DNA from 2 places in the Methylobacter sp. sgz302048 genome. Region 2 is predicted to be linked to the other one. Evidence: riboswitches for the same ligand, from Rfam matches in the RefSeq annotation. Region 2 holds a riboswitch; the other holds the start of a gene.
The links. A riboswitch is a leader RNA that binds a small molecule or an ion and turns the genes downstream of it on or off. The one in region 2 is predicted to bind cobalamin.
Positions count from the first base shown of each region.

Region 1: it holds a riboswitch for cobalamin, as region 2 does, so the genes downstream of both, ACTNE6_RS12820 (TonB-dependent receptor domain-containing protein) here and ACTNE6_RS05810 (TonB-dependent receptor) in region 2, are expected to answer to the same signal.

Region 1 is NZ_CP197401.1:2,810,563-2,815,840, reverse strand. Features, by position in the region: gene nadD (nicotinate-nucleotide adenylyltransferase) at 1-164, shown strand, start outside; gene rsfS (ribosome silencing factor) at 197-538, shown strand; gene ACTNE6_RS12825 (hypothetical protein) at 601-1,170, opposite strand; gene ACTNE6_RS12820 (TonB-dependent receptor domain-containing protein) at 1,215-3,053, opposite strand; cobalamin riboswitch at 3,159-3,365, opposite strand; gene ACTNE6_RS12815 (hypothetical protein) at 3,679-4,287, shown strand; gene mutM (bifunctional DNA-formamidopyrimidine glycosylase/DNA-(apurinic or apyrimidinic site) lyase) at 4,410-5,225, opposite strand.
Region 2 is NZ_CP197401.1:1,202,462-1,207,739, forward strand. Features, by position in the region: gene ACTNE6_RS05790 (3-hydroxyacyl-CoA dehydrogenase NAD-binding domain-containing protein) at 1-282, shown strand, start outside; gene ACTNE6_RS05795 (enoyl-CoA hydratase/isomerase family protein) at 307-1,029, shown strand; gene ACTNE6_RS05800 (hypothetical protein) at 1,347-1,868, shown strand; partial or broken gene ACTNE6_RS05805 (transposase) at 1,935-2,703, shown strand; cobalamin riboswitch at 2,897-3,104, shown strand; gene ACTNE6_RS05810 (TonB-dependent receptor) at 3,356-5,278, shown strand, end outside.

The sequences.
Region 1 (5,278 bases), 1.6 Mb from region 2:
TGGCGCAAGCATCGGCCGGCAGATTGTTTTTTCAGCCCATCACGCAGCTCGAAATCTCGGCGACGGCCATCAGGAAAATGATTGCGGAAAAACGCAATCCGGGTTTTTTATTGCCTGATGCTGTCATAGAATACATTAAGCAGCATGCGCTTTATGAGAAATAAAGCTTTCATAATTATTTAGTACAGGAATTTGAATGCAGACAGATGAGTTATTACACATTGTCCAGACGGTTTTGGATGAACGCAAAGGGCAATACATCACCACAATAGATGTGCGGGGCAAGACCAGTTTTACCGATTACATGGTTATCGCTACCGGTACTTCCGACCGTCATATACAGTCTTTATGCCAATATGTGTCGGAAAAAGTTCAAGAGAGCGGCTTAAAACCGTTGGGTATTGAAGGCGGGCAGGGTTCTGACTGGGTATTGCTGGATCTGGGCGATGTCATCGTCCATGTGATGACTGCTCAAGCGCGTGAATTTTATCAATTGGAAAAATTGTGGTCGGTTGATCATGCCAAAGAAGCGGGTTGATTTAGCCGAGTAAGAAAATGATCGTCACAGAGGGCCTTTATGCCCTCTGTGGGCAACATCAATTAAATTTCTTTATAGGCTGTCTGCGTATCAGGCATTGATTTGAACAGCTTGATGATTAGGTAGATAGTCAGTCCGTAAACCATGGCGAAGCCTACATAAGGCGGATAATACTTTACTACGCGAGCGAAGTATTGTGCCCATGACAAATCCGTATAACGTCCTGAGAACAGATAGAAACTGCCGTTCGAGATAATGAACGCAGCCGATGCAGCCAGCGTCATCAGGCCGATAGAACTGGCCAGTTCATATGCGTTCAAGGACTTGAATTTCGAGCAGTAGCGGCCCGCTACCCACATGACTGCATAAGTCGGAATCAAAAACACGTAAGCCGGGGATACGCACCAGCTGCTGGTGCCGTTTGCGATAGCGATATAATCGATCAAACCTGCCAACAATAACAAAAAGACGAAAAAGGCTTTCTTGCGATAAAAGCCGGCGAAGAAAAAAACCGCCAGCGATGCGTCGGGCAGATGCAGGACATCGCCGAAGTGATGAAAGCGGGTCAGCGCCATCAATGCAATCAAGGGAATAGGCAAATACTCGACTTGCAGCCATTGTTTCATGTTCATATTGTTATCTCCAAATGGGTTAGTGATTAAGATCCAGCTTGTGGTCAGTTATTATAATGGATAGCCAGGAAGAAGTTTCTATCCGCCGTATTATAAGTATTGATGGTTTGATAATTTTTATCTAGTAAGTTATTGAGCTGCGCGCTCAGCATCCAGTTTTTATTGAAATGATAGGCTGACCGCAGGTCGACGGTTACGTAACCGGCTATTTTCGTTTTATTGCCTATGTCATCGAATCGGTCACCTTGGGCCAGTATGTGCGTGCCCACATCAAGCGATCCGAGCGATTTGGATAGGTCGAATGTCAGGGTTTTCTCGGCGCGTCGCGGCAAGCGGGCATTGGTTTCCCGGTTTTTGGGGCTTAACAGATCGAGGCCCAGTTTGCCGTCCCAGCCCAGCCACTGCTTGCTGATTTCAACTTCAATACCGTCGATTTGCGCTTTGCCGATGTTTTCCGCGCTGAATTGAAATGTGACCGGATTCGTGACCGGCGTGATCAGGTTGTCGATGTTGGTATGATAGGCCCGCACTTCCCATTGCAGCCAGTGGTCGCCGGCAAGCCCCGCTTCGAACGAGGTCGATTTTTCCGGTTTCAGGTTGGCATTGCCATAATTCGGAAAATAAAGATCGTTGAACGTCGGCGCCTTGAAAGCATTGCCAAAGCTGGCAAAAGGGCTGATGCCGAAGTCTGAGTTATAGCGCCAGCCGAAATTGCCGGTGACATAATCGCCGAAAGCCTCATTTTCATCCCAGCGCAACGAGGCATTGACAAAGTGATTATCCAGCACGCGGCTGTGCAACTCCGTGAACACGCCGACATCATAACGGGACTTTTCCTTATAAGACGTTGTGCTGTCCACTTCATCGACGCGGTAATCCGTACCGGCAATCAATTGATGGTTATCAGATAAGGTGAAATTATTCAGCCAGGTGGTGTTCCAGCGCGTCGTGTTGAAACGGCTGGTGAATGAACCGTCGGGCGCAAACTGGTCGCTGTCATCGCGGCTTTGGCCTAAACGTAATGTTGATCGCCAGTCCTCCATAAAATCCATGCTGGCGGAGGCGCCGACAACCTGGTCGACGAATTTGGTTTTATTCTGGGCGTTGCCATCATATTCGTTTTTGCCTTCGGCACGCATGAAAAACGCTTCTACTTCGGCGTTATTGTCGAAGCGGTGGCCAAGCCGCGCATTCAAGCCTGTGTTGCGGTAGCCGTCTTTGTCGGGCTGATCGAAACCGAAACGCCCCGGAATCGGTTCACGGTTATTAAAGCCCTGAGAGTTGAAATGCGATGCGCCCAGGCTGTACCAGCTGTTTTTCCATTTGCCGCTGACCGTGCCGGAAGTCTTAATTGTATCGTATGACCCGCCGCCGGCGTCCAGCGTGAAACCGGGCTTTTCTTCCTGACTGCCTTTGCGCGTAAAAATCTGGATGACGCCGCCTATCGCTTCCGAGCCGTACAGGCTCGATTGCGGCCCTTTGATGATCTCCACGCGTTCGATCTGGTCGATGGGAATAAACTGAAACGGTGTCGTGCCTAAAGTTGCCGAGCCGACTTTAATGCCGTCGATCAGGACCAGCACATGATCGGAATTGGTGCCGCGCATGTACACGCTGGTATTTTGGCCGTAGCCGCTTTGTGCCATATCGATGCCGGTCGTGTTTCTTAATAATTCCGGCAGGGTTTTGGATTGAAGACGTTCGATATCGGTCCGCGTATAAATTGTTGATGCAGCCGCCAACTGGTCTTTCGGCGTTTCCGTTCGTGTGGCCGTTATGACCATTTCGGGTAAATTGAGTGAATTGTCGGCCTGCGTTTCCCGAGCCTGTAACGGGCTGTTAAAACCGGCCAGCACTAATGAACCGACTATGAATTTTTGCATGTGTCCTCTGCGCCGCCCGCGCATCAAGGTTGTGTGTAATTACAACGGAGGACAAAAGAAGACGACAGGGATGTGCGGTCTTTTTCGTAGACAGCCCTCCGCTGTACCGAATTAAACTTTCGGGCCGGTCTCCGGGCTTATAAGTGGCATGGGCCTGAATCGTCACCTTCCCGTGCATGACACAGTGGCATTTTAACGATTCTTTTACTTATCTACCGTTGCGGGGGCAGCGTCGGCTTTGGCAGGACCTGACCGACTTCCCGTTTAATCATCAGGTAAAAACCTGACAGAACCTGAAAGCAGGCGGCAATTATAAGGGGTAACAGGGATAAAGCAAATTAATGCTGACTGCATATGCCTCAAGCAATTGGTATTGGAGAGAGTATGCAATGGTCCGGTTTGAAGCAGACCGTAGTTTACGTATTTTCTAAGTCTGATGATCAGGCTCAAGGAACGCAGTATTTATTGTGAAAAATTACACTGCTTATTGTGAAAAATTACATTGTTGATCGAAATCTATAAAGGATAAGATTCTGTTTGAGATAGATTGAAATATCTCTGCTTTAGCATGCTCTATATTATAAATTCCTCATTCAATCCAAATTTAAACTTCAGGAGGCAGATAATGCGTCTAAATTTAGCCATAATCGCGGCTTTGCTACCGATCCATCTCGTCTTTGCAGCAGATAATCCCGTGTTGCAGGGCGATTCATTGGCAATCTCTCATGTCGATACGCCTGAGCAGGTCGGGCAATATCGGGATGCCAGGTTTCAACGGAATGAAAAAGACGGTACCTGGACATTGTCAGGCATGACAGAAACCCAATTGGCGACAGTAGAAAAAGTCGAAGTAATCAAAATTCGCTCTCGTCCTGTGCAAGTATTTCTAAAGGTGAGCGGCTATCTTCCTAACCCCTGTTATCAATTGGAGCAAGCCGGCCAACGCTACGAGCCTGTCTTCGGCATACCGGAAGCCAATCTGCCGGCGGGACGATTCGAAGTGGCGCTGGGGCTTGTTCCGCTGCAAACTTTTGCCGTGTGCGCTCAGGTCATCGAGCCGTTCGAACGCACTATTCCTCTGCCTGTTTACGGGCTGAGTCAAGGGACTTACGAATTTGATGTCAATGGTATTACTGGATCATTTCGGTTAAATACTGATAACAATCTGCCGGTTTTTTACGGCTCGAAAGACAGCCCCATCCGTGTATTGGACGGCATCGTTCCCTCTAAATAATCAGCAGGCAACGATCAGCTTTAACCAATAAATTCGAAGTGAGTGGAATTCAGAATGGCTTTTACGCAGGTTTTTTTGAATTCCGCCGCTTAATCTGCGGGCTAGTGAGACGGATTATCGCTCTACCGCTGGCAGTCACTGCAAAATACCGTTGACCGGTTGGCTAGTCTGATTTCCTTTAAAATCTGTTGGCATCGGGTGCAAGGCTGTCCGACGCGCCCGTAGACATTGAGTTGTTGCTGAAAATAACCCGGCTTTCCGGCTTCATTGACGAAATCGCGCAACGTCGTGCCGCCTTGTTCAATAGCCTGGCGCAAGATCACTTGAATACAGCCGGCCAGTTTCTGATAGCGGGACAAGGCGATTTTTCCTGCCTGGCGTGCAGGGTGTATGCCAGCCATGAATAAGGCTTCATTGGCGTAGATGTTGCCGACGCCGACGACAATGTGGCTGTCCATAATGAATGATTTGATGGGTGTTTTCTTGTTTCTGGACAGATCATAGAGAAGATCGCCGCTGAAATCCTCCAGCAGCGGTTCGGGGCCCAAATCTTTGAGCAAGGGATGCTGTTCGGCCGGTTCCGTCGTCCACAACACCGCGCCGAACCGACGCGGATCATTGAAGCGCAGGATGATTTCGTCCGCGAAAATAAAGTCGATATGGTCGTGCTTGCCGGCCGTCTGGCTGTCGGAGATGATCCGCAAACTGCCGGACATGCCCAAATGCAGCAGCAGCGTGCCGGCATCGGTCGCAAGCAACAGATATTTCGCTCTTCTGGAAACCGTCTGTATGCGCAGGCCTTTCAAGGTTTGCTCGAGATTTTCCGGTACGGACCAGCGCAGCCTGGGCTGGCGGATAATGACGCGTTTGACGGTTTGCCCTTCAATATAAGGCGTTATGCCGCGTCGGGTCGTTTCAACTTCGGGTAATTCAGGCATGAAAGTAAAGCTAAAGCATTATAGGGAGTTGTATTTTATTTATTAAAGCATAA
Region 2 (5,278 bases):
CTCGGGCAAAGCGCCATGCTGCCGTCATCGGAATACATTACAGCGGACAAGGCCGTTGAAATAGGACTGGCGCATTATGTCTTCTCCAGACTGGAAGTGTTAGACAAGGCTTTTGATGTTTTGCATCAGATGCTGGGCAATAAATCCGTCAAGGCGATCAACTACATCATGAAGTCTGTTCTGGCCGGTAGACGAATGGATCAAAAATCGGCGCTTGAGCTTAAGGCCGAGTTAGTGGTTGAGCTGGTTGAATCGCAGTACAAAAAACGCAAGATAGCGTAAAACGATTAGGGCGAGGGCGGCGACATGTTTGTCAAATTAACGATCAATGAATCTATAGCTTATATCACCCTTAATCGGCCCGATAGGCTTAATGCTTATAACAGCGAGATGCTTGATGAGCTGGAATCTGCGATTAAGACAGTATTGACAAACCAGACGCTGAAGGCGGTTGTGATCGGTTCCTCGTCCGACAGTTTTTGTACAGGGGCCGATCTAAAGGAAATAGCGCACAGGAGTTATCGGGACGTTATCAATTTAAAAAGCCGAAGAATTTTTGAAGAGCTCTACCATGCGCCGATCATCTCCATTGCAGCGGTTAAAGGGTATGCCATCGCCGGCGGGTTTGAACTGGCGCTGGCGTGCGATTTTATCGTGGCCGCCGATAATGCAAGATTCTGGTTGCCTGAGGTTGATATCGGGCTTATTCCGGCTGCCGGCGGCATCGAGAGGCTGGTCCAGCGCGTCGGGCAAAACCTCACTAAAGAAATCGTCATCTGTGGACGCAGGCTGGACGCCAGTGAGGCGCATCGTCTGGGGTTGGTGACAAAAACAGTGGTTGCTGCCCAGCTTGAAGACGAAGTGACGGCATTACTGAAAATAATTATGGCCAAACCGGCCTGGGCATTACAAATAGCCAAAATTTCCATTAATGAGGCGACGTCAACACGGAAATCAGTGCTTAATTTGTTTGGACGGGCGTTCCTGCACGAACTAAGGGCGAGTAAGACAAATACTATTGTTGATTGAATGAAGGATGTTCAGTATGTCAGTAAATTCAGCACCATATCCGCGAGTCATTGGCTTGGGGACAGCAAATCCAAACACGCGCTATGACCAAACGATCATAGCGGACATGTTTGGCCACAAACAGGCAAGGATTAAAAACTTTTCGAAAACTCTCATATCCGGAAACGCTTCCTTTATTTCCCTGAACCGGGCAAAAATGGTTTGATATAGCAGGAAGACAGCGCTACTTTGCAGAAGAAGCATTTGAGCGGCAGTTTGAAAATGGGAGCGGCGGCCATTAACAAATGTTTGCGTGAGCAAAATCTGATGCCCGTGACATTGACTATCTGGCCTGTGTTACCAGTACCGGATTCCTTTGCCCCGGGGTTTCTGCCCATATTGCAAAGGCACTTAACTTCAGACCGGACGTAAGAAGAACCGACATTCTGGGAATGGGATGCAACGCCGGTATCAACGGTCTGCAGGTGGTCACCGACTATGTCCGGATGAACCCTGGCAAGAAGGCCTTGCTGTTGGCCATAGAAGTCTGCTCATCCGCTTACTATGTGGGCAGCAGCATGGAAACAGCGGTCGTGACTTCCCTGTTCGGCGACGGTTCGGCCGCGCTGTTGATTTCATCGGCTGATGAATATTCAGGCGCAAACGGTCCCATGATCGTCGATTTTGAGTCGGAAACCATTACCGAGAACATAGACGCGCTGCGCTATAACCTGGTGAACGGCATGTTGTCGTTCTATCTGGACAAGGATATTTCTTATGTTATCGGCGCCAACATACATAAGCCCATCCAGCGTTTGCTGGAGAGGCATGACCTTAAATGCGAATTAAGAGCCGAATAGAAGCCAGTTCATACCGTTAAACTATTGAGGAAGACATCACTCACTCTCAACAAATTAAAGTAACGCATGAACTGGCAGGAGCGATTAATAACGATTTATCTCTATGTCTGCAAGCATTATCAACTATGCTTATGCGGATCGGCATTTACGCGCCTGATTTCCCAGATTACCCAGTTATGTGGCGTATGTGCAGCGCTTGAATCGGGTGTCCGATGTGTTTGCGCCCTTATTGGCACTGATTCAGCAAGAACAAGAGGCCAAGAATCCAGGCAAGTCTGGCTGATTGACTCCTTCCCTGTGGCCTTGGCCAAGCAATGTCGCCGGTTTGAAGCTTGTGTGGCGAAAGCGTTGGCTGACTCAGGCTACTGCTCAACAAAGAAGCTGTACTATTATGGCGTTCGGGTGCATGTCATAGGGCGCCGTCAGTCGGGCTCATTGCCAATACCTGGATATATCGGTGTGACGGGCGCCAGCGACCATGAGGGCAAGATATTTGATCAGATTCGTCCGTACTTGCACAACAATGAACTGTATGGCGATAAAGCTTATCAACGGCCCGATGCCGAAGCCGTCAGGCAAGCCCAGAACCTGGCTGTCCTGATATCGGTTAAAAAAACAACAAAGGCAACGCTATCTGGAACCCCTGGATCAATGGCTGCCCACCGCGGTTTCTCGCGTTCGGCAACGGATTGAAGCCTTATTTGCCTGGATTGAAGCAAAAACAGGCATTGAATGTGCCAGTAAAGTGCGTTCTTACAATGGACTGATGGTGCATGTCTTCGGCAAACTTGCGGCGGCTCTGTTTTTCTGGAATTTTTTACAAATTAGCTCTTAATTCACATTTAAGTTGTGCCACTGGATGATCAAAAAACTCCACAGTTATCTGCTCTGATTCATGCAGTGGCAACCTGTGACTACTGAGACGTTACATGGACAACGCCATGACATGGACAAGTTGTCGAGAATTGTCATTGCTTTTGACATCAAGCACTACGCCGGAAATTTGCTTTATCTCTATTACCTCTTATAATTGCCGCCTGCTTTCAGGTTCTGTCAGGTTTTTTATCTGACGATTAAACGGGAAGTCGGTCAGGTCAAACCAAAGCCGACGCTGCCCCCGCAACGGTAGATAAGTAAAAGAATCGTCAAAATGCCACTGTGCTATGCATGGGAAGGTGACGATTCAGGCTTCCGCCACTTATAAGCCCGGAGACCGGCCCGAAAGTTTGATTCGATGCAGCGGAGGGCTGTCAGCGAAAATGGCAGTGCAGCTTCGCGTTTGCGTCCTCTCTCATTTTCTTTAGTCCTCTGTTGTGTACTACAACCTTTATGCGCGGGCGGCGCAGGGGACCAACATGCAAGAACTTATCTTCGGTAGCTTATTACTTACCGGTATTACTACCCGGTTACATACGCAGAAAACACCCAAAAATCCTCCCGATAGGATGGTTGTCATGTCCAGTTTGAAAGTCAGGACATGAGTTGTCATGTGTATTAAAAAACAAAACTCTAAAATCTGCCTGGCTATAGGTGGATTGTTGGGCCTGAGCTGCGCCATGGTTAACGCCGATCCTCAACCTGTGGAACTAAAGGAAATGGTCGTCGAAGCCGGGCGAGAAAATGATCTTATTGGCACGACTGGCTCAGCGTCGCAGGGCGAAGTCCGCCAGGCACAACTCGAATACCGCCCGATGTCCCGTAACGGCGAGCTCATGGAAGTAGTACCTGGGGCGTTAGCTAACCAGCACAGTGGTTCCGGCAAAGCCAATCAGTATTTCCTGCGCGGCTTCAATCTCGATCACGGTACGGATTTTACGACCTACGTCGACGGCATTCCCATGAACATGCCTACCCATGCCCATGGGCAGGGTTATATGGACATCAATAGCGTCATCCCGGAATTGGTAAAGAAGATTGAATACGGCAAAGGCCCGTATTATGCGGAAATCGGCGATTTTTCCTCAGCCGGTTATTCGAAAATATTCTCGATGGACCAATTGCCTACAGGCCTGTTGAAGTTTACTGGCGGCGAGTTCGGTTATTACCGTGCTTTAGTCGCTAATTCCAACCAAGTCGGCAGCGGCGATCTACTTTATGCTGGCGAGTTCAATTTCTATAACGGCGTCTGGCAGCAACCGGAGGATACAAAAAAATTTAACGGCATGCTGCGTTACTCGCTTGATAAAGGCAACTGGGGATTATCGGTTAACGGTAAGGGTTATACCAACAGCTGGACGGCAACCAACCAGATCCCTCAAGCCTTAATTGATAACGGCACGCTCGACCTTTACGGCACTATGGATCCCACGGATGGCGGCAAAACCAACCGCTACAGTTTTTCAACCAATCTCTGGAACAAAGGCGATAACTGGAAAAATGACGCCAATATCTATGCGCTGTACTACGATGTGGATTTATTCTCCAATCTCACTGGCTATTTAGACAACCCGGTCAACGGTGATCAGATACACCAGTTTGAACATCGGGTACAGGCGGGTGGCAATATCGAACATACCCGTTACAGCCAGCTGTCCGGTTTTGACATGGACAACACCGTGGGGCTTCAGCTTCGCCATGATGAAATTATGGGCATAGGCTTGGATCACACTGTCGGTCGGCACTATCTCAGCACAGTCAGTCACAGCAAGGTCAGTGAGACCACTGCCGGGGTTTATCTCAAGAACCAGACCTATTGGCATGAAAAAGTGCGTACTATTGCTGGTTTAAGAGGAGATTTTATCCATGACGATGTCACGGTGCTCGACACGGCTACGCATGATCCTCATGTTAAGGCGGCAAATTCGGGCAGTCGAGGGCAAGCGCTAGTCAGCCCGAAGCTAAGCCTGGTCATCGGCCCCTGGTACAAGACTGAATACTTTATCAATGGCGGTTTCGGCTATCATTCCAACGATGCGCGGGGCACGACGCTACAATTCGATCCCAATACTGGTACAGCACTAGATAGCAGTGCCGCCAGGATCTCGCCTCTAGCGCAGTCCCGCGGTGCTGAAACAGGCATTCGCAGCAACTTTATCAAAGGCTTGAACAGCACCCTGGCATTCTGGTGGCTGGAGAGCGATCAGGAACTGGTGTTTGCGGGCGATGCCGGTACCACTGAAGTCAAAGGGAAATCCCGTCGATACGGCGTTGAATGGACCAATGACTATAAGCCGACCGATTGGCTGACGCTGGATGCGGACTTTGCCTTTAGTTCGGCACGGTATGTGGCGATGCCAGAGGGTGAAACCAACAACTATATCCCAAACTCCGTCGGCACAGTTATCTCAGCGGGTGCTACAGTGGTTGCCCCTAACGGCCTGTTCGGTACGGTACGGTTGCGCCACTTTGATGACATGCCGCTGGACCCTTCCGGTGCATTCTGGTCCGATTCGACCAGCATCGTCAATTTA